Regions from separate parts of the Methylobacter svalbardensis genome, predicted to be linked through region 1. Evidence: riboswitches for the same ligand, from Rfam matches in the RefSeq annotation. Region 1 holds a riboswitch; the other holds the start of a gene.
What was found. A riboswitch is a leader RNA that binds a small molecule or an ion and turns the genes downstream of it on or off. The one in region 1 is predicted to bind cobalamin.

Region 1 (12,896 bases):
TTAGTCGTTTATCACCTAAATCTAAATTACGAAATTCTGTATTTGCCCAATTCATAGCTAAAATGATTCTACTTTACTAAATCTTAACAACTTGTGTGTAAGGAGATGGGTTAAATAACGTCCCTTAAAAACAGCCTCTTCCAACGGCACATAACAAACCGCTGTTTATCCAACTCTTTCGGGCGCATACTTGGCTTCGATACCGAGGTATCGAACGGCGCTTTAAAGCTTAGCGCTCCTTCTCCCGTAGTGGCTGGATCGTCTTCAAGCTTCTGTTGCGCGATACAAAAATACTTGGATTCTCTAAAGCATGCGAACAGAATAATTCGCTTTATTATTTAAATTAAGATTAGGAAAGTAAACATGAAAAAAACAAATCTAGCAACTGGGCTATTAATTTTATCTGTCTTTACAAGTGCTGTTTATGCTGATATTACCCTGCAATCTACAAAAGAAGTAGAAGGTACCTGGAAACTGGAACACAGCAAAAATTTTATAACCGATAAAGATGCTGTCAAGAGAGAAGATACCTGGGTATTTAAAAATGATAAAGTAACAATCTTGCATATTCCACGTGATGGCACATACTATGATCAACCGCCCGTAAATTACGAAATAGACGATGGTAAGTTAAAGGTTTATCTTGTCGGAAATAACAGATTCGACCTATTTACTTTAGTAGACAAAGACGACAAAAACATGACCCTGAAAGGAAAATTCGGCGGCTATTATTACTTTATTAAAAAGTAATATTTTAAAATTTAATAGGCAAGACTCTCTATTACCCAGACCAATTTATTAAAAAGTTAAGATAGTCATTTTCATTTTAGTAAAATGTTATTATCGCGCCGCAGGCATTTCGATATTCCATAATGTTTGCGGTGGCGGTGAAATGGTCAAATTCGGACCTAGAGCAATTATCCATTACGTATGATCAAATCTATTGTTAAAATAGCAAAATTTAGCAGTCACCGAGGTAGCCGACAATGCCCCGTCCTTATTCAGAAGATTTGCGACTGCTTGCGGCGAATGCCGTTGACAGCGGCAAAACGACACGCGAAGTCAGCGCGCTCTATCAAGTCAGTCCTGCCTTTGTGTCAAACGTTCATCAGTATTGGCGACAGACCGGCCGCATTCATCCTAAGCAGATCGGCGGGTACCGGCCAAATCATCGATCAGTTCCACGCCGACGAATGCCTGAATTATTTTAAAAACGCAGGCTATGCTTCTGACTAATGGAGAAATGCTCTAGTTTGGAAGCTAATCACACAAAATCTAAACACTCTTTGCATCATCATATCCAAATCTGCCTACTCCACAGGTAGATCATTCGACAAGCTCACGACTCAGGGTGAACTGGTTTAACCCCCCTTGTATACTTTAGCCTACCAACTCGTAAATTTGCTTTATCCTCCCTACCCCTTATAATCATCCCTGCTTTCAGGTTCCAGAGGGTTTTTCAGACCCAATGGTTAAACGGGAAGTCGGTAAGGTTTAGGCCAAATCCGACGCTGCCCCCGCAACGGTATATAAGTAAAAGTTTCATCGAGATGCCACTGTGTTCACGCATGGGAAGGTGATGATTCAGGCTAACGCCACTTATAAGTCCGGAGACCGGCCCGAAAGTTTAATTCGGTACAGCGGAGGGCTGTCTGCGAAAGTGACAGTCTAGCTCCGCGTCATCTCTCGTTTGTCCTCTGTTGTGTAAAGCAACCATCATGCGCGGGCGGCGCAGAGAGGACATATGCAAAAACTCATCTTCGGCTCATTATTGCTCACGGGTTTTACTACCCAATTACATGCGCAGGAAACTGTGCAAAATCTTCCCGATCTGGTTGTTACCGCAACCCGGACAGAGACCGCTAAAAACCAGCTGGCGGCTGCGGCCACTGTCTATACCCGTAAGGATATTGAGCGCCTGCAGGCTAAAACCCTGCCGGAACTGCTAAGCGGCACGACCGGAATCGACATGTCGCAAAGCGGCGGCTACGGGAAGGATACCAATATTTACATGCGCGGAACCAATTCCGACCACGTACTGGTATTGATTGACGGCATCAAAATCGGCTCCGTCACCTCCGGCACTACCCCCTTTCAATTTATTCCGCTCGATCAGGTCGAGCGGGTGGAAATCATTCGCGGGCCTCAGTCGAGCCTTTACGGTTCGGAAGCGATAGGCGGGGTTATCCAGATATTCACCCGCAAAGGCGGACAAAATGAGAAGCCCAGCGTCACCCTGGATGCGGGAGGCGGCTCTTATGATACTTACCGCGTTTCCGATACGGTCAGCGGCAAATGGAAAAACAGCTGGTATGGCTTGGGTTCATCGCAGTTCGGTTCTCAGGGTTTTAATTCCCGGCAGCCTATCCCCGGACGCTTCGGCGTTAATCAGCCGGACAAGGACGGTTACCTGAACACCGCGCTGAATGCCCGAGCAGGCCACCGTTTTGACAACAGTGCCGAAGTTGAGGCGTTTTTTATGCGGGCTGAGGGAAAATCCGAGTTTGACGGTAACTTCCAAAATAAAACCGAATTTGTCGAACAAACCGTCGGCACTACCGCCAGCATGAATATTGTCGATAACTGGCGCTCACTACTGCGCTTGGGACAAAGCCGCGACGACGGCGACAACTTTGCGCCTGACGGGACATTTTCCAGCCGCTTTAGCAGTACCCGCTGGAACGCCAGCTGGCTGAATGAAGTTGCGTTGTCCGACGATCACCGGTTGGTTATCGGTTCCGATTACCGGCTGGATCAGGTCGACAGCTCAACCGCCTACAACGAAAGATCCCGTTATGATGCAGGCATTTTTACCGAGTTGCACAGCCGCATTCTGGACAATCACTTTATCAACGCATCGGTACGCGGGGATAAAAACGAGGCCTTTGGCGAACAGCTGACCGGCAATTTCGGTTGGCGTTATAACGGGGGCTACGGCATCAGTCCGTTTGCCGGCTTTGGCAATGCATTCAAAGCACCGTCATTTAACCAGCTTTATTTTCCCGGATTCGGCAATCCCTCGCTGAAAGCCGAACAATCAACGTCTTTCGAAGCGGGATTGGCCGGTGACCATGATTGGCTGCAATGGGAAGTTCGCGCTTACCATACCAATATCGATAACTTGATCGTGACGGTAACAAACCCGACTACCTTTCTAGCCAGCGCGGAAAATGTCGGCAAGGCGCAAATTGACGGCATTGAAGCCGAAATCGGCACGCAGTTGATGGGCTGGAACAGCAAGTTGAACATGAGCCTGTTAAGCCCTAAAAACCGGGAGACTAATGCGCGACTGCCGCGCCGGGCTGAAAAAACCTTATCTTATGATTTATCGCGCTCATTCGGACAGTTTGATCTGGGCGCTAAGGTGCTGGCTCAATCCGACCGTTTTGATGACGCGCTGAACAGAACCAAGGTTGCCGGTTACGTAACCGTTGATTTACGCTCGGCCTATCATTTAAATAAAAACTGGATGCTAAGCGCAAAGCTGAATAACCTGCTGGATAAACAGTATCAAACCATTAACACCTACAATACCGCAGACCGGAACTTCTTTGTTTCAATCCACTACAACAACTAACCTAAGGGGAACAACATCATGAACATAAAACAATGGCTGCAAGCCGAGTATTTACCTATTCCGCTGATCGCGCTGATGGCACTGACGCGCTTTCACCACTTTGGCGACGTCTGGCATCTGCCCGATGCCTCGTTGGCGGTTTTTTTCTTTGCCGGTTTTTACCGCAAAAAGGCTTTGTTTCCCTTCTTGCTGGTTCTGGCCGGATTGATCGATTACATTGCCATCGCAAACGGCACCAGCAGCTGGTGCGTGTCGCCTGCTTATGTTTTCCTGATTCCCACTTATGCGGTCATGTGGTTTGCAGGCCGCTACTGTTCGGCGTTTAAATCGTTGAAACCGACTGTACTTTTAATGCAGTTTGGTGTGGTGACGCTGGCGGCGTCGGCTGCATTCGCCATTTCAAACGGCAGCTTTTATTTGTTTTCAGGCCGTTATCCGGATTTATCCTGGGGACAATATTTTGCACGGGTAGCCCAGTATTACCCGCCTTATGTCAGTTCTGCCCTGCTTTATATAGTCTTGGGTTATGGCATCATGAAGCTGGCCAAGTCATTGCCAGCTTTGACGGCTAATCATAAAGAAATTTAAAGGAGTCGCCTCGGGTTAGCGGCCGTTATGTCCCAGGGGGTATTGTAGTTAACCCAATATCAGTCAGAAAGGTTTACGGTATCTAGAGCATTTTTCCGTTAGTCAGAAGCATAACCTGCGTTTTTAAAATAATTCAGGCATTCATCGGCATGATTTGGCCGATAGCCTGCCAGAGCTTGTCATAAGTTCGTTCTGCGACCTTACGCAACAATGCTTTCAGTTTGGCAAATATCTGTTCAATCGGGTTCAGGTCAGGACTATAAGGCGGCAAGTATTTAAGCGTCGCGCCCCTGGCTTCAACAGCTCTTTCACTTCAGCTACTTTGTCTGCCAATGGCCAGCGGGGGCAGCGGGGGCAGCGGGCACCGGCTAGAGCACGGCCATAACGACGAATCATGTTCGCGTGTCGTTTTGCCGCTGTCCATTTGCCAGAGGGGCTGGGAAGCGCTTTCCGGCAAACCCATTAAAAATCGAGAAGCGCAGGGATTGTCGTGGTGTGGGGGTCGCCTTTTCTTTGGATACTTTCTTTTGGCGACGCAAAAGAAAGTATCTCTGCTTCGCGGACGAGCCCGCGATTAAAACAAGCCATTCGGAACCAACGCCCCGATCAAGTCATCAGGCTTCCAATGGTGTAATACGCTAGTATCCCCTATCATCCCAAGACTTATCCATCCGCTTTGCAGAAACCGGATAAGCGGTTTTAAGCTGCTGGGCGAATAGCGATACCCTAAACTCCTCAAGCATCCAGCGGAATGGGTCTTGTTCCGGTATGACCTTGTCTTTTTTGGCTTTCTTCTCCACGTCCTTCCAATACCGAATCGCATAACGGCTGACTTCCTGAACTTTTTGCAGACTGTTATCCCGTTTATCCAGACGGTATTGCACGGCCTTCAAATAGCGCGGGATGGCTTTGAGCTGCTGATAAGGCGTGTTGCGGATGAATCCAGCATAGATCATCAAGTCCAGCTGTTCGTTAATGTCTTTCGCCAGCGGATCATTCGCATTCAGGCGGCTCAACTGCGTTTTGATAGCGCCGTACAGCTCCATGATTTCCAGCGCGATTTTCCCGGCTTCATTGGCGGCGCCGATCAGTCCCGCTTTGTTGGCTTGCAGACTTTGCTCAAAAGCCTGTTGGGTGCGGATGGTTCGGCCTTCAATAAATACGCCGTACAGGGCTAAATACAGCATGTCGTCTTTATACGATGCATCCGCATCTTCGCCAATCAGCGGATGCTTCGGCAAGCGGTTATAGGTCAATTCTGCGGCCGCCGACTTCGGCATGTTTTTGCTCACATAGGTGCATTCCTTGCGCAGTTGCAGCTGAAACAGGCGCATTAATCCGGCCTGATGCTGTAATGCGGCTTTTTGCTCGGTGTCGAAAATACGCACGCCGACCGCATCGCCTTCGTCGATGATTGCGGGGAATCCGACAAAGGACTGCCCCTTCTGGATAAACTGGTAAGTCTCCGGCAGGTCGTCGAACGCCCAGCCGATGCAGCCGGTGTAGTTCAGCTCGTCGGCGGCAATCTGGTCGAAGCTGTCTCCGGCTTTGGCGGTATGCTTGAGCTGCAATTTTTTCAGGTCGCGCCCGTAATCCAGCAACTGGCCTTGATCGTCTATGACCCTGAAATTCATCCTCAAGTGATCGGTCAGGGCTTCGGTATTCCAGGCATTTAACGGAATCGCCTCGCCGGTCAGTTTTCTTAAGCGGTTGCCCAGCCATTCCTGCAACGCCCCTTTAAAATCCGGCTCGATTTCAAGACATTGCTTGACGGTTTCGGGCACCGGCACAAAATGTTTCCTGATGTTCTTGGGCAGGGATTTAATCAGCGCGATGCATTTTTCTTCCAGCAAGCCCGGCACCAGCCAGTCGAAAGACGTTTGCGAGACCTGATTCAATTGATGCACCGGGACGATCGCCGTGACCCCGTCTTCATCATGCCCCGGCTCGAACCGGTATTGCAGCGGAATGGTCAGGTTGCCGATCTTCTTGCTGTCCGGGAAATCCCATTCGTTGACATAATCCTGCTCCTGATCCCGCGTCAAATCCTCCTTGGTTAAAAACAGGATCTTGGGATTGGCGCGTTCGGCCGTCTTGCGCCAGGTATCCAGCGTAATGCCGCTGACTACCTCGGGCGGCAGCTTGCTGTCGTAGAATTCATACAGCCACTGCTCATCTTCGACCAGATCGACCCGGCGGCCTTTATGCTGGATCATGCCCACTTCTTCAAGCAGTTTCTGGTTGGCGACATAAAACCGCGCGTTGCTGTGGTAATCATGATCGACCAGCGCCGAGCGGATAAAAATCTCCCGAGCGGCTTTGGGATCGACATGGTCATAAGGAATCTTGCGCCCGGTTTGCAGTGTCAAGCCGTAGAGCAAGGTGCGTGCAGAGACCATGCAGCGCGCGCCTTTCTTTTCCCAATGCGGGTCGTAATAATTGTGTTTGACCAGATGCTCGGCGCATTGCTCTATCCATTCCGGCTCGATTCTGGCGACATTGCGCGCGTAAACCTTGCTGGTTTCGACCTGCTCCGCCGCCATGATCCATTTGGGCTTGAGCTTATGCAGGCCGGAACCGGGGAATATGAAGAATTTCAGGCCTCGTGCGCCCAGATACTCGTATTGCTCATGGCGGAAACCGATATTGGACAGCAAGCCCGTTAATAAGGCGCGATGGATTTTTTCATAACGGGCTGTCCCTGCCCGTTCCCCTTCGGGCGCTGTGCGTGCCAATCCGCTCCCGGCAGATTGGTCATAACGGGCTATCCCTGCCCGTTCCTCTTCGAGCGCTGTGCGTGCCAATCCGCTCCCGGCAGATTGGTCATAACGGGCTGTCCCTGCCCGTTCCCCTTCGGGCGCTGTGCGTGCCAATCCGCTCCCGGCAGATTGATCATAACGGGCTGTCCCTGCCCGTTCCTCTTCGAGCGCTGTGCGTGCCAATCCGCTCCCGGCAGATTGGTCATAACGGGCTGTCCCTGCCCGTTCCTCTTCGGGCGCTGTGCGTGCCAATCCGCTCCGGGCGGATTGGTCATAACCCGGCTCATCGGTGTTCGGGTGCATTTTTAAATCGCCCTTAACCACCTGCATGATTTGCCCGTGGATGTCGAACCACTCGCGCATCCGCATATAAGACAGGAAATTGTCGGTGCAGTATTTGCGCAGCTTGCTGTTGGACAGGTGTTTTTTCTGCTCTTCGTAAGTGTTCCAGATATTTAAGATGGTTAAAAAATCGGACTCGGGATGACGAAACGCCGCGTGTTTGGCGTCGGCCTGCTGCATTTTATCGGCAGGCTTTTCCCTAGGGTCTTGCACGCTCAACGCGGAAACGATAATCGCAACTTCGGTCAGGCAATGCTCATGCGCGGCGGCGATCAGCATCCTGGCAAGCTTCGGGTCGGTCGGGAATTTGGCCAGCTGCTTGCCTACTTCGGTCAGCTTGCCGGATTTATCCAGCGCGTTGACTTCATGCAGCACGGTTTTGCCGTCGCGGATCATCTTGTCTTCGGGCGGCTCAATGAACGGGAAGTCTTCGATGTCGCCGAGATTCAACGAAATCATCTGCAAAATAACCGCAGACAAATTGGTGCGCATGATTTCCGGCTCGGTGAACTCCGGCCTCGCCAGATAATCGTCGTGCGAATACAGCCGGATGCAGATGCCCTCGGCGACGCGGCCGCAGCGCCCTGCCCTTTGGTTGGCACTGGATTGCGAGATGCGCTCGATCGGCAAACGCTGGATTTTACTGCGATGGCTGTAGCGGCTGATACGCGCGTGGCCGGTATCGATTACGCAGCGGATGCCCGGAACCGTCAACGAGGTTTCCGCGACGTTGGTCGCCAGCACGATGCGCAGCTTGCCGCCTTTGGGTTTGAACACCCGCTCCTGCTCGCTGACGCTGAGTTTTGAATACAGCGGCAGGATTTCATATTGGGTCGGATGATGCTTTTTCAGCGAATCGGTGGTTTCCCTGATTTCCCGCTCGCCGCTAAGGAAAATCAGGATATCGCCGCGCAAATCCCGGTACAGCTCGTCAACCGCATCCAGTATCGCGTTTTGCAAGTCATCCGTAGTTTCATCAAGGGCTGTCCCTGCCCTTGCCCCTTTGGGCGCGATGCGTGCCAATCCGCTCCCGGCGGATTGGTCATCAAGGGCTGCCCCTGCCCTTGCTCCTTCGGGCGCGGTGCGTGCCAATCCGCTCCCGGCGGATTGGTCGTCTTCTTCCTCTCGTTGCTCGATAGGTCGATAGCGCATTTCCACCGGATAAGTGCGCCCCGACACTTCGATAATCGGCGCATTGTTATAATGCGTGGAAAAGCGTTGCGTATCGATGGTTGCCGAAGTGATGATCAGCTTTAAATCGGGACGTTTTGGCAGCAGCCACTTCATGTAACCGATCAGAAAATCGATGTTCAAGCTGCGCTCATGCGCCTCATCGATAATGATGGTGTCGTATTGATTCAAATAAGGATCGTTTTGCGACTCGGCCAGCAAAATACCATCGGTCATCAGCTTAACCAACGATTCAGAGTGGGTTTTGTCGTTAAAACGGATTTTGTAGCCGACCGACTTGCCCATCGGTTCGCCGAGCTCTTCCGCGATACGGTCGGCGACAGTGCGCGCCGCAATACGCCGGGGCTGGGTATGGCCGATAAACCCTGCCGCTCCCCGGCCTATCGACAGGCAAATCTTGGGCAGCTGCGTGGTCTTACCGGAGCCGGTTTCACCGCACAGTATCACTACCTGGTTTTCCTGTATCAGCTTGGCGATGTCGTCTTTTTTGCCGGTGACCGGCAAATCGGGAAAGGTAAGCACGGGGAAACTGGCTAGGCGCTTGTTTCTGGCGGCAACCGATCTTTCAATACGGCTCGCCAGCGCATTTAATTCTTCTACGGAGTTTTTGCTGCGACAGCGGTCTAACTGCCGCTTTAATACGTGTCTGTCCTGGTTAAGGCACTGCGTTAACTGATGGGTGAGTTGCTTGAAAAGATCGGGGGTGGACATCAAAAAACAGCCGGGTAAAATGACAATGTCATCAAGTTAAACGCGTTCGTGGCGACCCTTCGACTGTGCTCAGGACCAAAGGCCGAACGGCTTAACCGCATTGGATAAATGAGCATTATACGTTAATTTATTTATTTTTAACTTATCGATAGACTATTGATTGTTTGTTTATTAAACTCGAAATTATTCATCTGATGTGAAGGTGCATCATGATTTCATCCATAGCCGGTAATAGACCCGCTGTTCAACAAACTGATTATTCTCAGAAGCCACCGGCTGCCTCTACAACCAATTCAGATCAGGACGTTCAAAAAGATCTCGCATTAAAAACTGATGCTTCCACATCAACGGGCGATAAAAAAACCGGGGGAATTTCCGAATCCGACCTGAAGGTCATCAGCGAACTTAGGCAAAGGGACGCTGAAGTCAGGACTCATGAAGCAGCGCATCTGGCTGCGGCAGGCAGCATTGCCACCGGTGGCGCCAGTTTTGAATATCAGCAAGGCCCCGACGGAATTCAGTATGCAATTGGCGGCGAAGTCAGCATCGATACCTCTCCGGTTTCAGGCGACCCGGCCGCAACATTACGCAAAGCCGACACCATCAGAAGAGCCGCCCTGTCTCCGTCCCAACCTTCCGGTTCTGATATGCAAGTTGCAGCCAGTGCAATGGCAATGGCCGCACAGGCACAGGCCGAATTGTTGCAGAAAAATCAAGACACCCACAATGGTAATACAGACCATCTTGGAACAAAAATCAACCTGTCGGCATAAGCCTACGCCTATGCGTACCGTTCCAACCACAATATCTCAGGTTTTATTCAAAGCATCTGAAAAATCAAGCAGCCAGGATTCATGAAAATGATGTGTTATCAAATAAGCGCCCAAATTTAACCACTGCACCCCTCCGTCCAATATCGCCGAATCGGAGGTGATAGCAACTTTACCGCTATTCCGAATGACCTGATCCGGATTGCCAATCAACTCCGCCTGCCAGTTCCAGCAATGAACCTTGGCAATATCCCGTACCATCTCGGCAAGCCGTCCGCTATTGGAGACGGGTTTGTCGAACAACCACAACACGCTCGCAGGAGAAAAATCTTGCAGCACATTGCCAATGAGCTCAATTGCCTGCCGGGTTTCATGCACCAGTCGGTAAGTCCCATGAATACTGGCAATATCCCGTATACAGCCATCGCAGCAACGTAGCAATAATCCTCCCGCCATCGCCGTTTCAACGGAAATAACCAGATTAAACCCGTCAATAACCAATTGCCGATCTTTGGTTTGTTCCATCCGAAGGCAGGTTGCCTTTCTTAACTCGCGGTTACTGCTCGAACAGGCTGCCCTGGAAATAGCCAAACGTTGACGTTTGGTAAGCTGATGGTGGTCGCCTACCAATCGGATAACCGAATGCCGCGCATAACCGCGATCCAGCAACCAGCAGAATTCATACACTGCATCGTGTAAACGATGCAATTGTTCACCGCTAAATAATGCTTGGTCATTCAGATGCATGCCGCGATGTCTTTGCTCGTGGATATTCATATAAGCACTCAATCAGGATTCAGAACTTGATTCATGATAAAACATCCGCCCATAATAAAACCATAAAAACAGAAGCTATAAAACACCCTGATGAGAAATTTAGACAAGCTCTTTGAGACCCTCTCAAAGTCACCTTTCCGCAGCAAGTTTCACCTCCAAGGCAAAGATCTTGTCTATTTGCGCACTAAAGGGCTGCCAACGGTTATCGTTCATGCCGGAGACTTTGTCGCAAAACGTCTGGCGCCGGCAGTGCTTCAAAATGATGGCAAACAAACCCCTTTTCGAGGCCATCCGGTTTTTGTAGCACAACATGCAACGGCCTGTTGCTGCCGCGGCTGCCTGGAAAAATGGCATGGCATAGCAAGAGGCCGCGCTCTTGCTCCGGATGAACAGGCTTATGTGCTCAAAGTCCTGGAACGATGGCTGCATAACGAAATGAGCAAGCTCGCTTAGGAACGCGCACAAAATAAAATGCGCGTTCCTTAACAAAATAACCGCTTACCTGCCTGCACCCGACCGCACTTGGTTGGAGCTTGATACATTCTAACCTCCCCTAAACAGACTTTACTATTTCTGGCCACTGCGACTGTAAGCTAGCGTGCGTAGGTGTTTATACGAATTGTGCGCTCCGCTTAAATATTGATATTTTAAGAAAAAATTGTACAGGAACTAAATAGCAACAAGGCAAAGTTCCCAGATTTTACTACACCCTGTATGCCCACATCGGAACCATGAAAGAGGTGACATCATGAACAGCACTTACAAGTACAGTCGCATTTCCAAGGAAGATGCGGCGGTTCTCTTCGTGGATCACCAGTCCGGCCTGACTGCGTTGGTACAGGACTATCCGCCCAGCGAATTCAAGAATAGTATTCTGGCCTTGGCCGATATGGCGAAGTTCTTCAATCTGCCGACTATCCTTACCACCAGTTTCGAGGAAGGGCCGAACGGCCCCATCGTGCCCGAGCTGAAAGAAATGTTCCCCAACGCCCCGTTCATCGCCCGCCCCGGCCAAATCAACGCCTGGGACAACGAGGACTTCGTCAAGGCGGTGAAGGACACCGGCCGCAAGCAACTGATCATTGCCGGCATCGTGACCGAGGTCTGCGTGGCATTCCCTGCGCTCTCCGCGTTGGAAGCGGGCTACGAGGTATTCGTCGTCACCGATGCGTCCGGCACATTCAACCAAGCCAGCCGTGAGGCTGCATGGCTTCGGATGGCGACCGCAGGGGTGCAACTGCTGGATTGGTTCGCTGTGGGTTCCGAGCTGCACCGCGACTGGCGCAACGACATCCAGGGCTTTGGCAAGCTCCTTTGCGACCATACCCCGATCTACCAAAGCCTGATGACCAGCTATGCCGCTAAAGGCCGAGCCTGACAAGACGCTATATAGCGCCGCTTTGAACTGCCGGTGATAACGAGTGTCAGCGCCGTGTTGCCGATATGCCATGGTGCAATCTACTGTCAGCTGGAGAAAGCATGGTTACTAAAATTTTCGTCAATCTACCGGTAAAAAACCTTAATAAGTCGATAGGGTTTTTTACTCAACTCGGTTTCACATTTAATCCCCAATTTACTGACGAGACCGCCACCTGCATGATTGTGGCCGAAGACATTTTCGTCATGCTGTTAACCGAGGCCAAGTTCAAGGTTTTTACGCCCAAAGACATTTGCGATGCCACGAAATACACGGAGGTTCTGGTGTGCTTAACGGTCGAGAACCGGGAACAAGTCGATGAAATGGTTCGCAAGGCAATCGCCGCCGGTGGAACCACTTATAACGAACCGCAGGATCACGGTTTTATGTATGGGCATGGATTTCAGGATTTGGATGGACATATTTGGGAACTTATCTACATGGAGCCTGAAGCAATAAATCAAGGCTAAAAATGCAGTTAAACCTTAACAATCAAGATACAGGAGAATACCGATGAAAACCGAACCGCAAAAAGAACACGAATGGTTGCAACAGTTCGTTGGCGAATGGATGTATGAGTCCGAGTGCTCTATGGGAGCCGACAAGCCGTCTGAAAATTTCAATGGAACGGAATGCGTGCGCTCGCTGGGAGGCATTTGGGTGCTGTCCGAAAGTCAGTGCGAGATGCCCGGCTGCGGCATAGCGACCATGGTGATGACGCTCGGCTATGATCCGCAGAAACAAAAATATGTGGGAACTTGGAT
Region 2 (19,107 bases), on a different contig from region 1:
CGTCGACGACAAACAAGATCAGGTTGGCGTTTTTGCCGGTGCGGACTTGTTGATGCAGATCGCTTTTCGTCACCTGGAAATCGTCCGAACCTCGAAGCGCCGCGCTACGCAAGGTCGCACCGACGGCGAGACTGCTTGGGTTCTGGTCCGGTACGACTCGCACGACACGGCCGCGCGGCGCATCTTGTGCAGTGCTGCGCTTGCCGGAAGCGTAGCGATTGGCAACGGTATCGACTTCTATTTTTCGGACATTACCGGCAGATGCGGCAGCGAATACCTGTTGTTCGTCTTGCGACTCGCCGTTATCTTGATCATTTTCCTGGTCGTCATCAGCGCCCGATTCGCCTTGATCCGGCGGCTGCAAAGCCTGTTGCATCAACTCGTCGAGCTGGTCTTGATCCAGCCCCGGTTGTTCGAACGGCTTGCGCCTGCGCCGATGCGGCAGCACCAGTTCTGCCGCACCGCGCACGTCTTGCGAAGTGACTTGCGACCGGCCTTCGAGCGCCGCCAATGCCCGCGCCGCTTTGTGCATGACGATGTCGGCGCGAAGGCTGGCTACCTCGAATTCGCAGCACAAATGACTGATCAGGTCGAGCAGCGCATCATCCAGCAATACTTCCGGCAGCAACTGCTGCGCCGTTGTCAGTCTGTGCCGCAATTCCTGCTGTTGCTGCATCCAGTTGGCGGCGTAAGCCGTGGGATTGGCCTCGAAAGCAATACGTCTACGCACGACTTCGGAGCGCAAAACTTTGTCGCGCGGCGCAGTCACTTCAACCATCAGGCCGAAGCGATCCAGCAATTGCGGGCGCAAATCGCCTTCCTCCAGGTTCATCGTGCCGATCAGCGTGAAGCGGGCAGGGTGGGTGACCGAGAGGCCTTCGCGCTGCACCGCATTAACGCCCATCGCCGCCGCATCCAGCAGCACATCGACCAGATGGTCGGGCAGCAGGTTGACTTCGTCGATATAGAGTATGCCCCGGTGCGCCGCAGCGAGCAGGCCGGGCTTGAAAACCCGCGATCCGCCTTTGAGCGCCTGTTCCAAATCCAGGGTGCCGATAACGCGGTCTTCGGTGGCTCCCAGCGGCAAGGTAATGAAAGGCACGTTGTCCGCTTGCGCTGTCGCATGCTCGGTATTGCAGGTTTCGCAGTGCTGATAGGGAGCATGGGGAGCGCAGTTGAACGCACAGCCGGCAACCCGCTCGATCAGCGGCAGGATGTCGGTCAGTGCCCGCGCCGCCGTGCTTTTTGCAGTGCCTTTATCGCCGCGTATCAATACGCCGCCCAGCGACGGATCGACGGCGCACAGCAGCAACGCAGTCTTGAGCTGGGTCTGTTCGACGATCGCGGAAAAAGGGAAGGTGGCTTGGTTCATTTTAAAAAAGTAATTTTTCCACGAAAGGCACGAAAAAAATCAATGAAGCCGTCTGTAAAAAAATTACGCTCGTTCCCAAGCTCCAGCTCTCATCGTTATACACAAGTGTCTGCGATACACCGTTATACCCCTCGTTCCCACACAGCGCGTGGGAACGAGAGCAAACCAGCCCCCGGAGTTTTTGGCTAGCAGAAACTGACCTGAGTGCAAGCTTTGCTTGCCAAAGCAGGCGAAGCCTGCACTCCAGAGTCAAGGTCATTTTGGTGTTAATGGCATCTTGACAGCTATTCGAATATTTTCGTGCTTTTCGTGTATTTCGTGGACAAAAAATCATCATGCGCCGCGCGGTGTCTCGCCGCGCGCCTCCAGCAAGGTTTCGCTATGCAGGTATAAAGCCTGTAATGCATCCAGCGTCTGTTGCTGAGGCTCGGCCCACATGCCCCGACCGGCGGCTTCCAGCAGGCGTTCGGCAATCGCGTTTTGCGCCCACGGATTGGCTTGTTCCAGAAAGCGTTGCATCTCCGGGTCCATCGCGTAGGTTTCGGCGACTTGCTCGTACATCCAATCGTCCATCACCTGGGCGGTGGCGTCGTAGCCGAACAAATAATCGACGGTCGCGGTCAGCTCCAGTCCGCCTTTGTAGCCATGGCGGCGGATGCTGTCCAGCCATTTGGGGTTGACCACGCGGGAGCGGAACACCCGCAAGGTCTCTTCCTTCAGGTCGCGCACTTGCGCCCTTGACGGATCATGGCTGTCGCCGAAATACTTGCGCGGCTGCTGTCCGGTCAAGGCTCTGATCGTGGCGATCATGCCGCCGTGAAATTGCAGGTAATCGTCGCTGTCGAAAATATCGTGCTCGCGGTTATCCTGGTTGTGCAGCGCCACCTGGACGCCGGACAGCCGGGTGCGGAACGCGTCGCGCTGATCATTGCCCTGCTGGCTGCGACTATAGGCATAGCCGCCCCAGTTGACGTAGGCTTCGGCAAAATCGGCATCGGCCTGCCAGTTTTTTTCCTGAATCAGCGGCAAGATGCCCGCGCCGTAACTGCCGGGTTTGGCGCCGAAGATGCGCAAGGCAGCGCGCTGTGAGGCTTCATCTTCGGTCAGGCCTTGGCCTATCCATTCGCCCAGTTCGGCAAGATAATGCTTGCGCACAAAGTTTTGCGACAGCGGTTCGTCCAGTGTAATCACGGCGTTAACTGCGTCGTCAATCAAATCGATCAGTTGCGGAAAAGCGTCGCGGAAAAAACCGCTGATGCGGGTCGTCACATCGATGCGAGGACGTTTTAATTCGTCCAGCGGAATGACTTCGACGCCAGTCAAGCGGCGGTTTTCAGTCTGCCACACCGGACGCACGCCGAGCAGCGCCAGAATCTGCGCGACGTCGTCGCCGTGGGTGCGCATCGCGCTGGTGCCCCAGATGCTGATCGCGACGCTCTCGGGATAATCGCCGGTTTCGCGGACATAGCGCGACAGCACTTCATGGGCAAGTTGCTGGCCGACGCGCCAGGCGGATTGGGAGGGCACGCTACGCGGGTCGACCGAGTAGAAATTGCGTCCTGTCGGCAGGATGTGTGCCATGCCGCGAGTCGGCGATCCGCTGGGGCCAGCGGGAACATAGCCGCCGGACAGACCGCTCAATAAATTATCGATTTCGTCGGTGGCGCGGGCAAGATTGGGCACCAGTTCTTGGCAGGCAAAATTAAGTACGCGTCTTACAGCTGTGAAATCATCGTTCCCACGCTCCGCGTGGGAACCATAAATACTGGTATCAAAGGTTTTACTGATAGCCTGGTCTATGGCTGACTCGGCGTAAGAATGTGCCTGCAATTCACTGAATAAGCGTTTGCATAGCGCTTCGATGGTTTCCAAAACGTCGGCATGGGTGGGCAAAGATCGCCCGGCCAGTTTTTCAAGTTCGGGAATTGCTTGATCCAATCGGCGGCCTTGGCGCTCCAGCAGCGAATCCATGCTCAGGCCGAATAACCGCGCAATTTCTATCGGCAGTCCGGGGATGTCCTGATTCGGCAAGCGGGTCAGCGAGACCAGCATATCTACCCGTTGCTCGCTTTCGGGTGCCAGTCCTAATATATGCAAGCCGTCGCGGATTTGCGCCGCTCCCAGTTCGCACAGGTAGCCGTCCAGATCCTCGATCAAATGCGCGACATCGGCTCCGGCCATTTTGGTCAGCAGTTCGGGTAGGCCGTCTTCGTCGTCATGCTCATCGACTTGATGTCCATGGTCGTGTCCGTCATGTTCATGGTGACAATGGTCGTGACCGTGATGCTCATGTTCGTGGTGATCGTGGTCATGCTCATCGTGATGATGTCCATGATGGTGTTCTTCATGTTCGTGAGCATGGTGATGGTCGTCATCGTGATCATGGTCGTGGTGCAACAGCCGGGCCTGCAAGTCGGTATCCAGATTGGTTTCTTTGACCAAGTCCCAGATCTGCTGCTGCAACAGCGGTAACTTCGTCGGATCGAGCACTTCTACTTGATAATATTCATCGACCAGTTGAGTCAGCTGGGCCAACGCGCCATACGTGTCGGCGGTGGTCATCGGCGGCGTCAGGTGATCGACGATGACCGCATGGGCACGGCGCTTGGCCTGCGCGCCTTCGCCGGGATCGTTGATGATGAACGGGTAAAACAGCGGCATATCGGCCAACAGCGCATCGGGGAAACAGTTTTCCGACAAGCCCACGCCTTTGCCCGGCAACCATTCGAGCGTGCCGTGCTTGCCGACATGCACAATCGCATCGGCTTTCCATTCGTCGCGCAGCCAGCGATACAGCGCATAGTAATGGTGGGTGGGCGGCAAGTCGGGCTGGTGGTAAATTGCGTCGGGGTCCATGCCGTAACCGCGCGGCGGCTGCAACGCGACGAAGCTGTTGCCCAGTTCCAGGCCTGCCAACGCGATATGATCGTCATGCACATAGGCTTCGCCCGGCGCGGCTCCCCATTGCGTGGTCATTTTCTGCTGCATCTCAAGCGGCAGGTCGTCAAACCATGTCTGATATTGCGCGGCCGGTACGCGGCCAACGGCATGGGCTAGTTGTTCGGTTGTGAGATAAGTATTGTCGTAAGCACAACGGTCGATCAGTTGATGTATCAGCGCGGTGCCGCTTTCCGGCAGCTTGCCGATGTTGTAACCGGCAGCTTGCATGGCTTGAAGTATTCGAATCAATGACGCTGGCGCATCCAGTCCGACCGCATTGCCGATTTGCGAGGCCTTGCTGTTGGAGTTGGTGAACACAAAAGCGATGCGCTTGTCGGCATTGTTCAGATGTTTAAGCCTTGCAAAGCGCGAAGCGATTCCGGCAATACGCGCGACTCGATCCGGCAGCGGTTGGTATTCGACCAGTTCGTTCGACAGGCCGGAGGCTTTCGCCTTGAACGACAGCGGCACGGTGATGATGCGTCCGTCGAATTCCGGCAAGACCACGTTCATTGCCGCATCCAGCGGATTGAGGCCGCGCGCCGATTGCTCCCACTGCTGCTGCATCATGCCGCTGGTGATGGCTTGCAGTACCGGTACATTGAGGCGTTCCAGCACCGACACCGACCAGCCTGCGGGCGTAGCGCCGCCGAGAGTGATTTCGCCCATCGCAAACGCGGTGGTGTTGATCAGTACGTCGATATGCGCGCCCTGCTCACCGTTAAAATAGCTTAATGCTATAGGAAGGGCATCATCGCTGTGGCCGACTGCCAGGGATGGCGGCCGAGATTGCTCCTGGCAATCCTCGGCATTTCCTCCATCCATGGAGGTCAGAAGTGTCGCAATCGGTACGACTGCATGGATGCAGGAGGTAGAGCAACGCAGGGAGCAGTTGCCGAGGGAACCGATGCGACCTGCGCGTAATGACGAGGTAAACACGGGCAATACGTTCAGACCGCGTTTTTCCAACTCATAAACCAACGCATCGATAAAGCGGGTGTTGCCGCTCATCCAGTGGGCGCGATAGAACACGATGCCGATGCTGGCCTTATCTGGCGTTCGCAAGGCAAGCCAGTCGTCTATGCCGGCGTCTTGCGATAAATCGGGATGATAAATGCCGTGTTCGGGCAAATCCACTGCGGGTTCGAAGCCAAAACCGGTCAGCAAAAAATGATCGGAAAGGTAGCGCAGCAGTTGCGCCATATTGACGCTGCCGCCGGCCTGAAAATAGGCCTGTACCTGATGCAGCACGTCGGGTGATACGGTGGACGCGGCTGCCAATTCTGGGTCAGGTTCGCCGGTGCCGCTGATTGCGATCAGGTGTTGCGCTTGATTTTTAGTATGGCGAAGCAGATCGGCAAAGCCGGGCACGCTGCCGAGACGCCCTAATACGCGTAACACGATGATACGCGCCGGAGCAAGCTGATGCTTCAACAATTCGGCCATTTGCGCATCGCTTTCCAAGGCCTGCAAATTGATGCCGGTGGCCTTGGGGAAACTTTCCGGCATTTGCGCCTGTGCGCTTTGCAGCACCATGAGGTCGTTGGGTGCATGGGTCAGCAAGGCAATAGGAGCGTTCATATTTTGCATGTGGGGTAGTAGGATGTGCTGAACGCAGTGAAGCGCATCAATATCGCGAGCGATGCGCTTCGTGCCTCAGCACATCCTACGGGCCTTCGTAGCACCATGAGGTCGTTGGGTGCATGGGTCAGCAACGCTATATCAGACATCGCCGGTACCCAGGCGGTGGAAAACATGTTCGGTTACTTCAACACCCTGTTCCAGGTGTTCGCTGACGATGCGCTCCAGCACGGTCTCGTCGGTACAGGAATACCAGACGCCTTCAGGGTAGACAACCAGGATCGGGCCGTTTTTGCAGACCGCAAAACAGTTGGAGCGGGTGCGTTTTACGTTGAGCTGGGGGCGGGCATCGATTTTTTGACCCAGCTGTTGGAACATGGCTTCGGCTTCGGTGTTGTATTCAGAACAGCGCGAGCCGGTACACATCAAGACATGTTTATCGTGGGTTCTCATGATTTTTTTTGGTAAAACTGTCCCATCAAACCGCCTAGTGCCAGCCAAAAAACAGCGTTGGCAATAGCGGCGGCGGTGATAAAGGATTGTGCCAATTCGGCAGGTGCAGCGCTGCTGTGGACTTCCGGCTGCGGAGCACTGATTAAATGAGGTGCTGCGAGTAACACCGCACCGAAAAACCGGTACGTTTTGGTTTTGGCAAAAGCCAGTAATGACAGCCCGAAGCCGGTATCGAGCACAGTGATCAGCCACCAACTTTGTCGATCTGTCAGTTCGGCAGCTGTTGTGCCGGGAACTTCGGGCGGCAATCCTAAAGACGGTGCAACGAAAAAGGTTGTGTAGCCTGCCAGTCCCCACAACAGTCCCATGCGCCAACTGCCGGTGCGGCCGCGCAAACACATGACCGCGCCAATCAGCAAGGCAAAACCAACGCCCAAGGCGATATTGGCTACCGCCGTAAAAAATGTCCGCTCCCAGCCGTTTTCAGGCTGCCATTCATGCTGTTCGTGGCTATTGTCGGCATTGGCTGTGGCCTGTTCTTCGTACACTTCGGCCTGGAGCAAGGTCGGGATGACTTGAATTTGCTGAACGGCCGTCAGCAACAAACCCGCCAGCAAGCCGGTCCAGAGAGCCGCAGTAAGCAGCTCTCTGAAGGTAGTCAGATTAAACATTAATGGCACGGAAAACTGGCGGAATGTCGTCCATCATGTGCAGTGTTATGTAAGGGTGCAATGTCAGAAAAACCGGCGGTGTACAACAGTGCCAAGCCCAACATGCCGGCCAGCATGGCAGGAAATATTTTGTCTTTTAAAGCTTCGGAACGGGCTTGAGTTTGAGCGTTATCAAGCAAAACAGGTGTTGATGACATGGGGTTTCTCCTGGATAAAGAGACAGCAAAGCCGCTAACGCAAGCGCGTTATCGGCAGGAATAATCTGTACGAGGGAGAAAGTGCAGGACGGACGCGCAGAGAGCAATCCATCTGAGCGCCCTCCGCGCACAAATTCGATTATCACTTCAGGCCGGTCTCCGGGCTCACGAGTTGAAAGCCATGTTAGAGCTTCCAAGGTTAGCGCCTTCCCATGCATCACACAGTGGCGTTTACCAACCTTTTACTTGTTTACCGTTGCGGGGGCAGCGTGGGTTTTGTTTGCATCTTGAGCAAACTCACCGACTTCCCGTTTCAATTCTGCGGACGATAGTCCATGAATACCTAAAGCAAATTTTACCGGGCTAGTATATTCACTCGATAAAAAACTAGCAAGCGTTGAGGTATTGCTAATGAAGGCTTAATTCAACAGCAATGGGAGATTATCTGCCGAATGAGTAACTTTTTACAGGGCTAGGTAGTACGCTGTAAATTTGCTTTATCAAAACAAAATCTTATAATCGTTTCTGCTTTCAGGTTCCAGAGGGTTTTTCAGACCCAATGGTTAAACGGGAAGTCGGTAAGGTTTTGACCGAATCCGACGCTGCCCCCGCAACGGTATATAAGTAAAGTTTCATCGAGATGCCACTGTGTTCACGCATGGGAAGGTGATGATTCAGGCTAACGCCACTTATAAGCCCGGAGACCGGCCCGAAAGTTTAATTCGGTACAGCGGAGGGCTGTCTGCGAAAGTGACCGTGCAGCTTCGCGTTTGCGTCATTTTTCGTTTTCTATTGTCCTCTGTTGTGTAAATCAACCATTATGCGCGGGCGGCGCAGAGAGGACACATGCAAAATTTTATCTTCGACCCATTATTACTCACGGGTTTTAATCCCCAGTTACATCCGCAGGAAACCCCGAAAAATCTTCCCGATATGATGGTTATCATGTCCAGTTTGGCAGTTAGAACAGGATCTGCCATACATGTCAAACAAAAACAAAACGCTACAATCTGCGTTGGTATCGGTGTTTTTCTGGCTCTTAACTGCGCGATGGTTAACGCCGACTCTCAACCTTTGGAACTTGATGAAATGGTCGTCGAAGCAGGGCGAGAAAAAGACCTGATCGGTACAACCGGATCGGCATCTCAGGGCGAAGTCAGTCAGGCACAATTTGAATACCGTCCGCTTTCCCGTAACGGCGAGCTGCTGGAAGTTATTCCCGGCGCTGTAGCTACCCAGCACAGCGGATCCGGCAAGGCTAATCAGTATTTCCTGCGCGGATTTAATCTCGACCACGGCACCGACTTTACGACTTACGTCGACGGCATTCCGATGAACATGCCTACCCATGCCCACGGGCAGGGCTATATGGACATCAATAGCGTCATTCCCGAACTGGTGAAGAAGATTGAATACGGCAAGGGACCGTATTATGCGGAAGTCGGCGATTTTTCATCAGCCGGTTATTCGAAAATGTTCTCGATGGACAAATTGCCTGAAGGCATTTTGAAGTTTACCGGCGGCGAGTTCGGTTATTACCGCACCCTGCTAGCCAATTCCAACAAAGTCGGCAGCGGCGATTTGCTTTACGCCGGAGAATTTAATTTCTACGACGGCGTCTGGCAGCAACCGGAGGACTCGAAAAAATTCAACGGCATGCTGCGTTATACTCTCGATAAAGAGGACTGGGGGGTGTCGGTTAACGGGAAGGGCTATACCAACGACTGGACCGCAACCAATCCGATCCCTCAAGCGTTGGTCGGTAACGGCACGCTCGGCCTTTACGGCACGATGGATCCTACGGATGGCGGCAAAACCAACCGCTACAGCTTATCAACCAATATTTGGAACAAAGGCGATAACTGGAAAAATGACGCCAATATCTATGCGCTTTATTACGATGTAAACCTCTATTCCAATTCTACCGGTTATGCGGACAACCCGGTTAACGGCGACCAGATACGCCAGTTTGAACATCGGGTGCAAGCCGGAGGCAATATCGAACATACCCGCTATAACAAGCTGTTCGGTTTTGACATGGACAATACCGTGGGTTTTCAATTTCGTCACGATGAAATCATGGGCTTGGGTCTGGATCGCACTCAGGCTAGGCAGCTGGTAGATGTTGTCAGCCACAGCAATGTCAGCGAGACCACTGCCGGCGTTTATCTGAAAAACCAGACCTATTGGCATGAAAAAGTGCGCACCATCGCCGGTTTAAGGGGGGATTTTATCCATAACGATGTCACGGTGCTCGACACGGCCATGCATGATCCTCAGGTGAATGCGGCAAATTCAGGCAATGCAGGGCAAGCGCTAGTCAGTCCGAAGCTAAGCCTGATTATCGGTCCCTGGTTCAATACCGAATACTTTGTCAATGGCGGTTTCGGCTACCACTCCAACGATGCGCGCGGCACTACGCTGCAATTTGATCCGGCTACAGGTGCCGCACTAGACAGCAGTACCGCCAAGATCTCGCCTATGGCCCAGTCACGCGGCGCTGAAACCGGCATTCGCAGCAACTTTATCAAAGGCTTGAATAGCACCCTGGCAATATGGTGGCTGGAGAGCAATCAGGAGTTGGTATTTTCTGGCGATGCCGGTACAACCGAGGTGCGCGGAAAGTCCCATCGTTACGGCGTTGAATGGACCAATTACTACAAGCCAACCGATTGGTTGACGCTGGATGCCGACTTTGCGTTGACTTCGGCGCGTTATGTGACGACTCCGGAGGGTGAAGCCAACAACTATGTGCCCAACTCGGTGGGCAGAGTCATTACAACCGGCGCTACCGTGGTTGCCCCTAACGGTCTGTTCGGCACGATACGCTTGCGCCATTTTGGCGACATGCCGCTGGATTCGTTGGGTACGTATTGGGCCGGCTCTACCAGCATCGTCAATTTGGGTGCGGGTTACAAACAGAAAAAATATAAGCTGGAGTTTGATATTTTCAATATTTTCGACTCGACCGCCAACGATATTGCCTACGCTTATCAATATGCCTATCCCGCCGGAGCCACACCGCAGACGGATATCATGAAACACCCTGTCGAACCGAGAATGGTGCGAGCGACTGTTACTGTCAATTTTTAAGGCTTAACCAACGCAAAACCTTTCGTACAGGGCAACAGCATGGTGAGTCGCGATTTGTAGGGCGCAATACGCGATAAAGCTGCTATTGCGCTCTACAGGCTACACTTACTTAGCGGAATGCAGTCAGTCGACCGCCATGGTAAAAATTCCTTAGATGAGGCAACATCGGTTAAAATTTACATTTACGCTTTCCTCTCACTTATTTCCAAATCATGTTTTTTGCCAAAGATTTCATTGAAACCGCTGAAGGGCTTATTTTCGCTGTGGTAGAGCGGGGCCTGGAAGATGGCAAGGTGTTGTGTTTTTTACGTTATGTGCGCGAACCTTGCGGCTGGAAAAAATATCAGACCGTAGAGGCTAATGACTTCCTCGAACAAAACCACCCCGATTATCTGCATTATTCTCCGGTCTTGGATGCGCATTTGCATGCGGTCGTCGTAGACCGGGTCGTCAAGCATCATCAACCCAAACACCGATTGCAGCAGCTGATGCAGTCAATGCGGCATGATGCTGTGGAGAGCGATTTGTTCCGGTTGTGCGAGTTATTTCAACAGCACGGGCTGGATTTAATGCAAACCGGAATCACCGGATCAATATTGGTTGGCGTTCAAAACCAAGCTTCGGATATGGATCTGGTTTGTTACGGCAGGGAGGTTTTTCACCAATGCAGGGCCATTACCCGCAAGCTTATTGGATTGGGAAAGTTGCAAGAACTGAATGAGCAGGATTGGCAGCAATCTTACGCGCGCCGGTCATGCGAGTTGAGTTTCGATGACTATGTCTGGCATGAACGGCGTAAATGCAACAAGGCCGTGATCAACGGGCGGAAATTCGATTTGAATTTTATCGATGATAGCGCAAGTTCTGGGACTATCAGTTACCAAAAATGCGGTGCGGTTAGCTTGCAGTGCAGGGTGATCGACGATAGTCACGCATTCGATTATCCGGCTGAATTTAAAATAGATCATCAGCAGATCAGTGCTATCGTCAGCTTTACGGCGACCTATACAGGGCAGGCCGTCAGCGGCGAAAGGGTCGAAGTGTCGGGCGTTCTGGAACAATCGGAACAGGGCGTTCAGCGTATTGTAGTCGGCTCCAGCCGTGAAGCGCACGGGGAATATATCAAGGTTATTCAGTGCATAAGTTAGCGGATTTTGCTGCGGTTATTTTCGATATGGACGGTTTGGTTTTGGATACCGAGAGCACTTACATGACCGCATGGAAACAGGCTGCAAGTGTTATGGGCTATGATTTTTCCGAGGATTTTTGTCGGTCGTTGTCAGGGCTGCATTATCAGGATATAGAGTTGAAACTGATCGACTATTGTGGGGTCGAATTTGATCTGCAAAGCTTTAACCGGCTCAGCGGCGGTTGCTGGCGTGATCATGTCAATGTCCACGGTATCAATATCAAACACGGCTTTAGCGGATTGCTGGAAGTGCTGATCCGGCAAAAAATACCCTATTGTCTGGCGACTAACAGTCGGGCCGTTAATGCGCTGGAATGCCTTGAGCTGGCCGGAATCAAAGAGGTTTTTCCAATCGTTATCAGCCGCGATCACGTTCAGCATGGTAAGCCGGAGCCGGATATTTTTTTAAAAGCCGCAGCAGTATTGCAAGTGGACATCAGCCGGTGTCTGGTGATTGAAGACTCGCATGCCGGTATCGTGGCGGCATTTAGAGCAGGAGCTGTTTCGGCGTTTATACCGTCGACAGCGCCGGTCGATCCGCAGACCATTGAACTGTGCGATTTGATGATGGACGATTTGGTTCAATTGATGAACGCGATCGGCGCTTAGTTCGCAGCCGATAGGCCGATCATGTATACTTCCAGCAATTTTTTGCAGCATAAATACAGCATAAGCCTTGATAGTTCAACATTCTAAAGTCTCAGTCATTGCCCCGGCCAGATTGCACATGGGCTTTATCGATTTAAGCGGATCATTAGGCCGACATTTCGGCAGCATCGGTGTTGCGCTTAATGAAATCAGCACCAGCCTGTCGGTAACCGGCGCCGAGCAACTGACCATTACCGGCCCCGCCGCACAGCGGGCAAGAAAGTGTGTGTCCCTATTGTGCGAGGCGCTGCAAGTATCAGACAAGCTCAAGATCACCATTGAATCCGCGATTCCGGAGCATGTGGGTCTGGGTTCAGGCACGCAAATGTCCCTGGCACTCGGCGCGGCGCTGAATGAATTTTACGGCTTGGGGCTTACTGTGCGTGAAATCGCCGCCGTGACCGACCGGGGTTTGCGTTCCGGCATCGGCATCGGCGTTTTTGAACAAGGCGGCCTGGTTGTCGATGGCGGACGCGGCGAAAAAACCATCACCCCACCGGTGCTGGCGCACATGGATGTACCGGACGACTGGCGGTTTATTCTGGTGTTCGATCAGCGCGGCCAGGGTCTGCACGGGCAGCAGGAAATACAGGCCTTTAAAGAGCTGCCGCCTTTTCCCCGGCAGGAAGCGGCACGCTTATGCTATTTATTGCTGATGCAGGGTCTGCCTGCGGTGGCTGAAAACGATATTATTCAATTTGGCGATGTGATCAGCCAACTGCAACGCTCGGTTGGCGAACATTTTTCCTCGGCTCAGGGCGGCGTTTTTACCAGTCCCGAAGTTGCGGCCGCCATGCAATGGCTGGAGCAGCAAGGTGCGGTGGCTATCGGTCAAACCTCATGGGGGCCGACCGGGTTTTGCGCCATTGATGGGGCGCAGTTGGCGGAATCAATCACCGATCAGGCCAGACTGGAGTTTGCGCATTTCGATAACTTGAGTTTTGTGGTTGCCAGTGCGCGGAACAGTGGAGGAGATGTTTTTGTGGGTTAGCATCTGACTTATGGAAACGATACTGATTGTCGCCAGTTCAGGACGCATGCTGGCGCAGGCGGCAACCAATATTGGCTTGAAGCCGCTGGTTATTGACCTGTTTGCCGATCTGGACACGCAAGCTTTAGCGGAAGATTTCCGTCAGGTAAAGTCATTGGCCGAGCGAGACTTGGCGCCTGCCGTAGATTATTTTATCGAGCGCTATGCCGTCACCGATGTCATTTACGGCAGCGGTTTTGAATGTTTCCCCCAAAGCTTGCATTATCTGAATAGCCGCTTGATGTTGCTGGGCAATGATCCCGATGTTTTTTCCGGGCAGCTGGATAAGCAGGCGTTTTTTTCGACACTGAAGCAGTTAAACATTCCGTACCCCGAGGTTGTTTTTGATGCGCCTGATTGCGCAGAGGGTTGGTTGCTTAAACCTATGCAAGGGCAGGGTGGTGTCGGGATAAGGCGTTATCAGGCTGATGACAGTGTCGATAATTCGGTTTACTGGCAAAAGTTTCAAGCCGGTACGTTACATTCGGTACTGTTTCTGGCTGACGGGCAACAGGTGCAAGTCGTCGGCTTTAATAGCCAGTGGTCTGTGCGTTTAAGTAAGGCTCAGGAATTTGTTTTTTCAGGGGTGAGCAATAGCTGTGATTTGTCGGATGCGCATAAAGCCGTGATAACGGCTTGGCTAAAACAAATGGTTCAGGTGTTTGCGCTAAAGGGCTTGAATTCGCTGGATTTTATTCATGCGGATGATTGCAGTTATATGCTGGAAATTAATCCCCGGCCCTCCGCCAGTATGCAGTTATATGATCAGGGTTTGCTGGCTCGGCATATTCAATCCTGTGAGGGAGCGTTTGTAGGGGCGACTTCAGTCGCCAAGTCACCAGAAGCCGGGCGACTGAAGTCGCCCCCACAGACAGCCTGTCAAATCGTTTATGCTGAACGTGATTTAACCATTCCAGAGCGATTCGAATGGCCGCCTTGGTGTATGGATTTGCCTAAGCCAGGTGCATTTGTTCCCACAAGACGGCCGATTTGCAGTATTATTGCCCACCAAAAACACTCACGGTCAGCAGCTGTACAGCTGCTGATTAAACAACAACTTATCCTTAATAAACTAGAAAGGTTTTGATCTTCATGGAATATACAGCCAGCGTTAATAAATTGACCCAACCCTTGGTGCAGCATTTGCTCGATCATGCCGACAAACTGCGTTTGGGTGTGGAAACCTTAGCCAATGGCTGCACCATTATCGATGCGGGCATTAACGTGCCGGGCGGCATCGAGGCGGGACGCATTATTGCTGAAATCTGCCTTGGCGGCATGGGTACCGTCACCATCAATCACAGCACTTATACCGATAACTGGCCGTTGTCGGTGAATGTGCACACCGGCAATCCGGTTCTGGGTTGTTTGGGTAGTCAATATGCGGGCTGGAGCTTGTCGCATGAGAAATATTACGCCTTAGGTTCAGGCCCTGCGCGGGCTATGGCAACCAAGTTAAAAAACGGCAAACAGGAACCGGTTGAAGACTTGTACAAAGAGCTGGATTATCAGGACAGCCATGATTCTACGGTTTTGGTGATTGAAAATGATGCGCTGCCGCCGGTTGAAATCGTCGAAAAAGTGGCTGCCGCCTGCAAGGTCGATCCGTCCAAGCTGACCATCATCGTGACGCCGACCAGCAGTCTGGCTGGCGGTGTGCAAGTGGTGGCGCGGGTGCTTGAAGTGGCTATGCACAAGGCTCATGCCCTGCATTTTCCGTTGGAAAACATCATCGACGGCAGCGGCAGTGCGCCTATCTGTCCTCCGCACCCTAACTTTGTCAAAGCCATGGGGCGTACTAATGACGCGATTTTGTTCGCCGGACAGGTGCATATTTTTGTCAAAGGCAGCGATGAAGCGGCTGAAAAGCTGGCTAACGAACTGCCCAGCTCAACCTCTAAAGATTACGGCAAACCGTTTGCGGAAATCTTCAAGCAATATGAATACGACTTCTTTAAAATCGATGCGATGTTGTTCAGTCCTGCCAGCGTCATTGTGACTGCGGTAGAATCCGGAAAAAGTTTCCGTGCGGGCAGGCTGGACAATGTCTTGCTGGACCAATCGTTTGTGGCGTAGAGCATCAGCGTGGGTCGTATAGCGATTTTTACCGATGATCCCGGCTGGCATGGCAAACAATTAAGCCTGGCCTTTGCCAGTCGGGGTTATAGCGCAGACTACGTTTCGTTGACTCAATGTCGGTTCGTCATCGAACCTGGCCAACTGCCGATCCTGATTCCAGGCTTCGAGCACGCGCTTCCCGATGCGGTTTTTGTCCGCGGCGTTCCCGGTGGTTCGCTTGAAGAGGTCGTGTTGTATTTGGATATTCTGCATGCGCTAAAGGCCATGGGGATTCCTGTCTACAATGACGGCCATGCGGTAGAGCGCAGTGTCGACAAGGCTATGACCAGTTTTCTGCTGCATAATGCGGGATTGCCCACGCCGATGACCTGGGTGCTGCGTGACCGGGAAGAAGCGTTAAGGATTGCGGAAGCTGAATTAAAGCAGGGTAATCTGCTGATCAGCAAACCGTTGTTCGGCTCGCAGGGCGAAGGCATACGCCGCATTGAAAAAACGACCGACCTGTTCTGGTTAATCGGCAGTCATGGCGTTTATTATCTGCAACGTTTCGTTCAATGCGAAGGCGTCGGTTTTTCCGACAATCGCGTTTTTGTGATTAACGGCCGGGCGGTTGCCGCAATGCGCAGGCGCGGAAAATTCTGGCTGAATAACGTTGCCAGGGGGGCGACCTGCGAGCTGATCGATTTAGAGCCGGAAATGGTAAATTTGGCCGTTAACGCGACGACTGCATTGGCGATGGATTATGCCGGAGTCGATATTATTCGTGATAGGGAAGGGCGTTGCACGGTCATTGAAGTTAACAGCATACCGGCATGGAAAGGCCTGGAAAGTGTTTGCGATGTCAATGTTGCCGAGTTGATGGTCGATGATTTAATCACCCGCAAGATAGGCAAAACCGAGTTGTTTGCAGTCGCATGACGATTTCGTCCCGGCAGCTCAGTGAACTTTATCGCCAGGCCTGCGAGGTCGATGTGCAGGCCTTTAAGCCCGGTAATGTCAGTGTTTATGCGGATGGGCATGATATGACCGTGGCCGATTTTAGAATCAGTGCCGAGGTCAGCGCCGGGCCTCTTTGCAATCTTGATTATTCCCTGGGTGAAAAAATCTATTATGCGGTCAAGGCCACGCGTGAGGCGGTGGGTTGCAATACCAATCTGGGTATTATCTTGCTTTGTGCGCCGCTGATTCAGGCAAGCAGTTATAAAAAATCGGATTTGACCTTAAGGCAGGCGGTCGCTAAGGTCATTAGCGAGGCAACGATAGAAGATGCCGATTGGGTTTTCAAAGCCATAACGTTAGCGTCGCCGGGTGGCTTGGGTCGCTCTGACCAGCAGGATGTCAATGAACAGGCCTCGGTTACATTGTTTGAGGCGATGAAATTAGCCAGCGCAAAAGACCGCATCGCGCTTCAATATATAACGGATTATAACGATATTTTTAATTTCTCAGTTTTGAGGTATAATATCGCTTTTAACCGATGGGGTGATCGGAATTGGGCGGCTGCGGCAGTATATGCTGATATGCTAAGTCAATTTCCAGACAGTCATATCGAAAGAAAATATGGAGATCAGTACACCGAGATGGTAGCTATGAAAATGGCTCAGCTTAGTGAGGAGTTGTCCAAAACTGATAATCCTAAACAAATAAAGCCGTTGCTTTTTTGCCTGGATCAGGAGCTTAAACTGTATGGCATAAATCCGGGTACGACAGCTGATATGATCGTGGCGACAGTATTAACGGCATTTTTAGAGGATCTTAATTAGTAACAATGCTGTTACTAATAGGGCTTCAAACGGAATTTGTTTAAAACAAATAAGGGGACATTTAAAGTGTCGATAGTAGATTCAATTTTTTCATTTTTTTCTTCACAGGGGACATTAAACATGGCTAAAATCAATAAATTATGCGTTGGCGAATCTTTAATTGGCGAAGGCAACGAAGTTGCTCACATCGATTTAATGGTTGGACCACGCGGTTCAGCTGCTGAAACAGCATTTGCAAACTGCTTAACAAACAACAAAGACGGCTTTTCTAGCTTATTGGCTGTTGTTGCACCTAACTTGATGGTTAAACCAGCAACTGTTATGTTCAACAAAGTAACCATCAAAGGCGCAAAACAAGCTGTTCAAATGTTTGGCCCAGCACAACGTGGTGTTGCTATGGCTGTTGCTGATTGTGTAGAAGACGGCACAATCCCTGCTGCTGAAGCTGATGATTTATTCGTATCAGTTGGTGTGTTTATTCACTGGGCTGCAGAAGACGATGCTAAAATCCAACAATACAACTACGAAGCGACTAAAGAAGCTTTGAAACGCGCTATTGCTGGTTCACCTACTGCTGCTGAAGTTGTTGCTGCTAAAGGTACTGCTGTACATCCATTCGCTGCTAACTAAGTTTTATTTAAGTTAGAGAATGTTAAAAATACCTCGCTTAGGCGGGGTATTTTTTTGCCTGAAATTCTGCAATATCTTCCGTTTTAATAACGCCGGAGTGCAACGCACTGGCAACCAGCGCTAGCTGAACTCCCGCTGCACTCAAAGCCATTACATCCTGTTTATTTCTTATGCCGCCTGCGGCAATAAAGTTTTTATCAGGATATTGTCTGCAAAACTCAGCTAACTTGTTCAGATCAGGGCCATGGTTGCTGCCTACGCGCTCCAGCGTCATGATGACGATATTCTTCGGCCAAAAATCGGGGTCGGAAAAAAGACTAGGCGCACCCAACGCATTTGAATTTGAATAATCCAGCGACAGAATAAAGTCGTTGTTATAGGCTTTAATTTCCGAAATAGTTTCATCCCGATAGGATTCGCTACCCAAAACAGGCAAGGTGTTGCCGGAACATTGTGGGTTCCGGTCATACTTTTGATAACCCTGGTCTATCCAGAAGGTTATTTGCGGAAAACGAGTCAAAACGTCAGTGATCAAATGTTGATGATCACCCTGACCGGTAATCGCATTCAGGTCGGCAATATAGAAGGTATCAAACTCATAAACACCCAGGAAGGCCATAATAACCTGAAAAATATCAGGTGACTTGCACAAGGCAGTGTTAATGGGCTGGTAGTGTTCACGATTGCCTTGCCGGGCGTGAACGACGACACCATCTTTTAAATCTATTACCGGTATTATTTTCATGGAGCGTGGTTTGCGGGTGATACAATATCAGCCAATGTTTTATAGCTATTTATTGAGTATTGTGAAAATTCTGGTGTTTGAGTATATCACTGGCGGCGGCTTTAATAAGCAGGAGCTGCCGGATTCCCTGGCTGGTGAAGGGAGCTTGATGCTTAATGCGCTGCTCGATAACTTAATTCGATTAAACCATCTTGAAGTCACGGTGATGCTGGATTGGCGGTATAGCGAGTTGATCGGCGAGAACGGCATAAACACCGTCATCATCAGGCCGGAGCATGTTGTTACCGAAGAATTTGCACGATGTGTTAAGCAAGCTGATCTGGTCTGGCCGATAGCGCCCGAATTTGACGGTATTTTACAAACCCTGTGTCAAACGATCGTATCATTGGACAAGATATTGCTGACATCGTCCGCATCTGCCGTCGCCATTGCCGGTAACAAATTCAAGACTTATGAGCTGCTTAGGCAGCACCCTATCAGCGTTGTTCCTAGCCGTATGCTCGATGATGAATATTCCCCCGGTGAATGGATGATTAAACCGGTTGATGGTGTGGGTTGTGCAGACAGTTATGTCGTCAGCAATCGGCAAGAGTTCGAGCAGATGACTGCACGGAAAGGCACGTTCATCATCCAGCCGCATCTTCAAGGAGCGAAAATCAGTCTTTCAGGCTTATTCAAGCAAGGCCGAGGCTGGTTAGTGTGCGCCAATTCTCAGC

Region 2: another riboswitch for cobalamin. It lies ahead of RW114_RS03265 (TonB-dependent receptor); the one in region 1 lies ahead of RW114_RS17425 (TonB-dependent receptor domain-containing protein).

Annotation. Positions count from the first base shown of each region.
Region 1 is NZ_JAWPOH010000070.1:20-12,915, forward strand. Features, by position in the region: partial or broken gene RW114_RS21035 (IS4/Tn5 family transposase DNA-binding protein) at 1-55, opposite strand, end outside; gene RW114_RS17415 (hypothetical protein) at 364-750, shown strand; gene RW114_RS17420 (helix-turn-helix domain-containing protein) at 987-1,211, shown strand; cobalamin riboswitch at 1,426-1,637, shown strand; gene RW114_RS17425 (TonB-dependent receptor domain-containing protein) at 1,745-3,577, shown strand; gene RW114_RS17430 (hypothetical protein) at 3,596-4,165, shown strand; partial or broken gene RW114_RS17435 (transposase) at 4,264-4,469, opposite strand; gene RW114_RS17440 (DUF3418 domain-containing protein) at 4,804-9,168, opposite strand; gene RW114_RS17445 (putative metalloprotease CJM1_0395 family protein) at 9,378-9,941, shown strand; gene RW114_RS17450 (DUF434 domain-containing protein) at 9,978-10,715, opposite strand; gene RW114_RS17455 (DUF4186 domain-containing protein) at 10,806-11,168, shown strand; gene ycaC (isochorismate family cysteine hydrolase YcaC) at 11,464-12,093, shown strand; gene RW114_RS17465 (VOC family protein) at 12,195-12,602, shown strand; gene RW114_RS17470 (DUF1579 domain-containing protein) at 12,646-12,896, shown strand, end outside.
Region 2 is NZ_JAWPOH010000005.1:7,352-26,458, reverse strand. Features, by position in the region: gene RW114_RS03290 (putative cobaltochelatase) at 1-1,372, opposite strand, end outside; gene RW114_RS03285 (cobaltochelatase subunit CobN) at 1,706-5,893, opposite strand; gene RW114_RS03280 ((2Fe-2S) ferredoxin domain-containing protein) at 6,035-6,346, opposite strand; gene RW114_RS03275 (CbtA family protein) at 6,343-7,017, opposite strand; gene RW114_RS03270 (CbtB domain-containing protein) at 7,017-7,214, opposite strand; cobalamin riboswitch at 7,348-7,576, opposite strand; cobalamin riboswitch at 7,731-7,941, shown strand; gene RW114_RS03265 (TonB-dependent receptor) at 8,061-10,307, shown strand; gene RW114_RS03260 (hypothetical protein) at 10,520-11,455, shown strand; gene RW114_RS03255 (HAD family hydrolase) at 11,443-12,105, shown strand; gene RW114_RS03250 (beta-ribofuranosylaminobenzene 5'-phosphate synthase family protein) at 12,173-13,135, shown strand; gene RW114_RS03245 (ATP-grasp domain-containing protein) at 13,146-14,261, shown strand; gene mch (methenyltetrahydromethanopterin cyclohydrolase) at 14,267-15,250, shown strand; gene RW114_RS03235 (ATP-grasp domain-containing protein) at 15,260-16,171, shown strand; gene RW114_RS03230 (triphosphoribosyl-dephospho-CoA synthase) at 16,168-17,016, shown strand; gene fae (formaldehyde-activating enzyme) at 17,137-17,646, shown strand; gene RW114_RS03220 (HisA/HisF-related TIM barrel protein) at 17,684-18,391, opposite strand; gene RW114_RS03215 (ATP-grasp domain-containing protein) at 18,426-19,107, shown strand, end outside.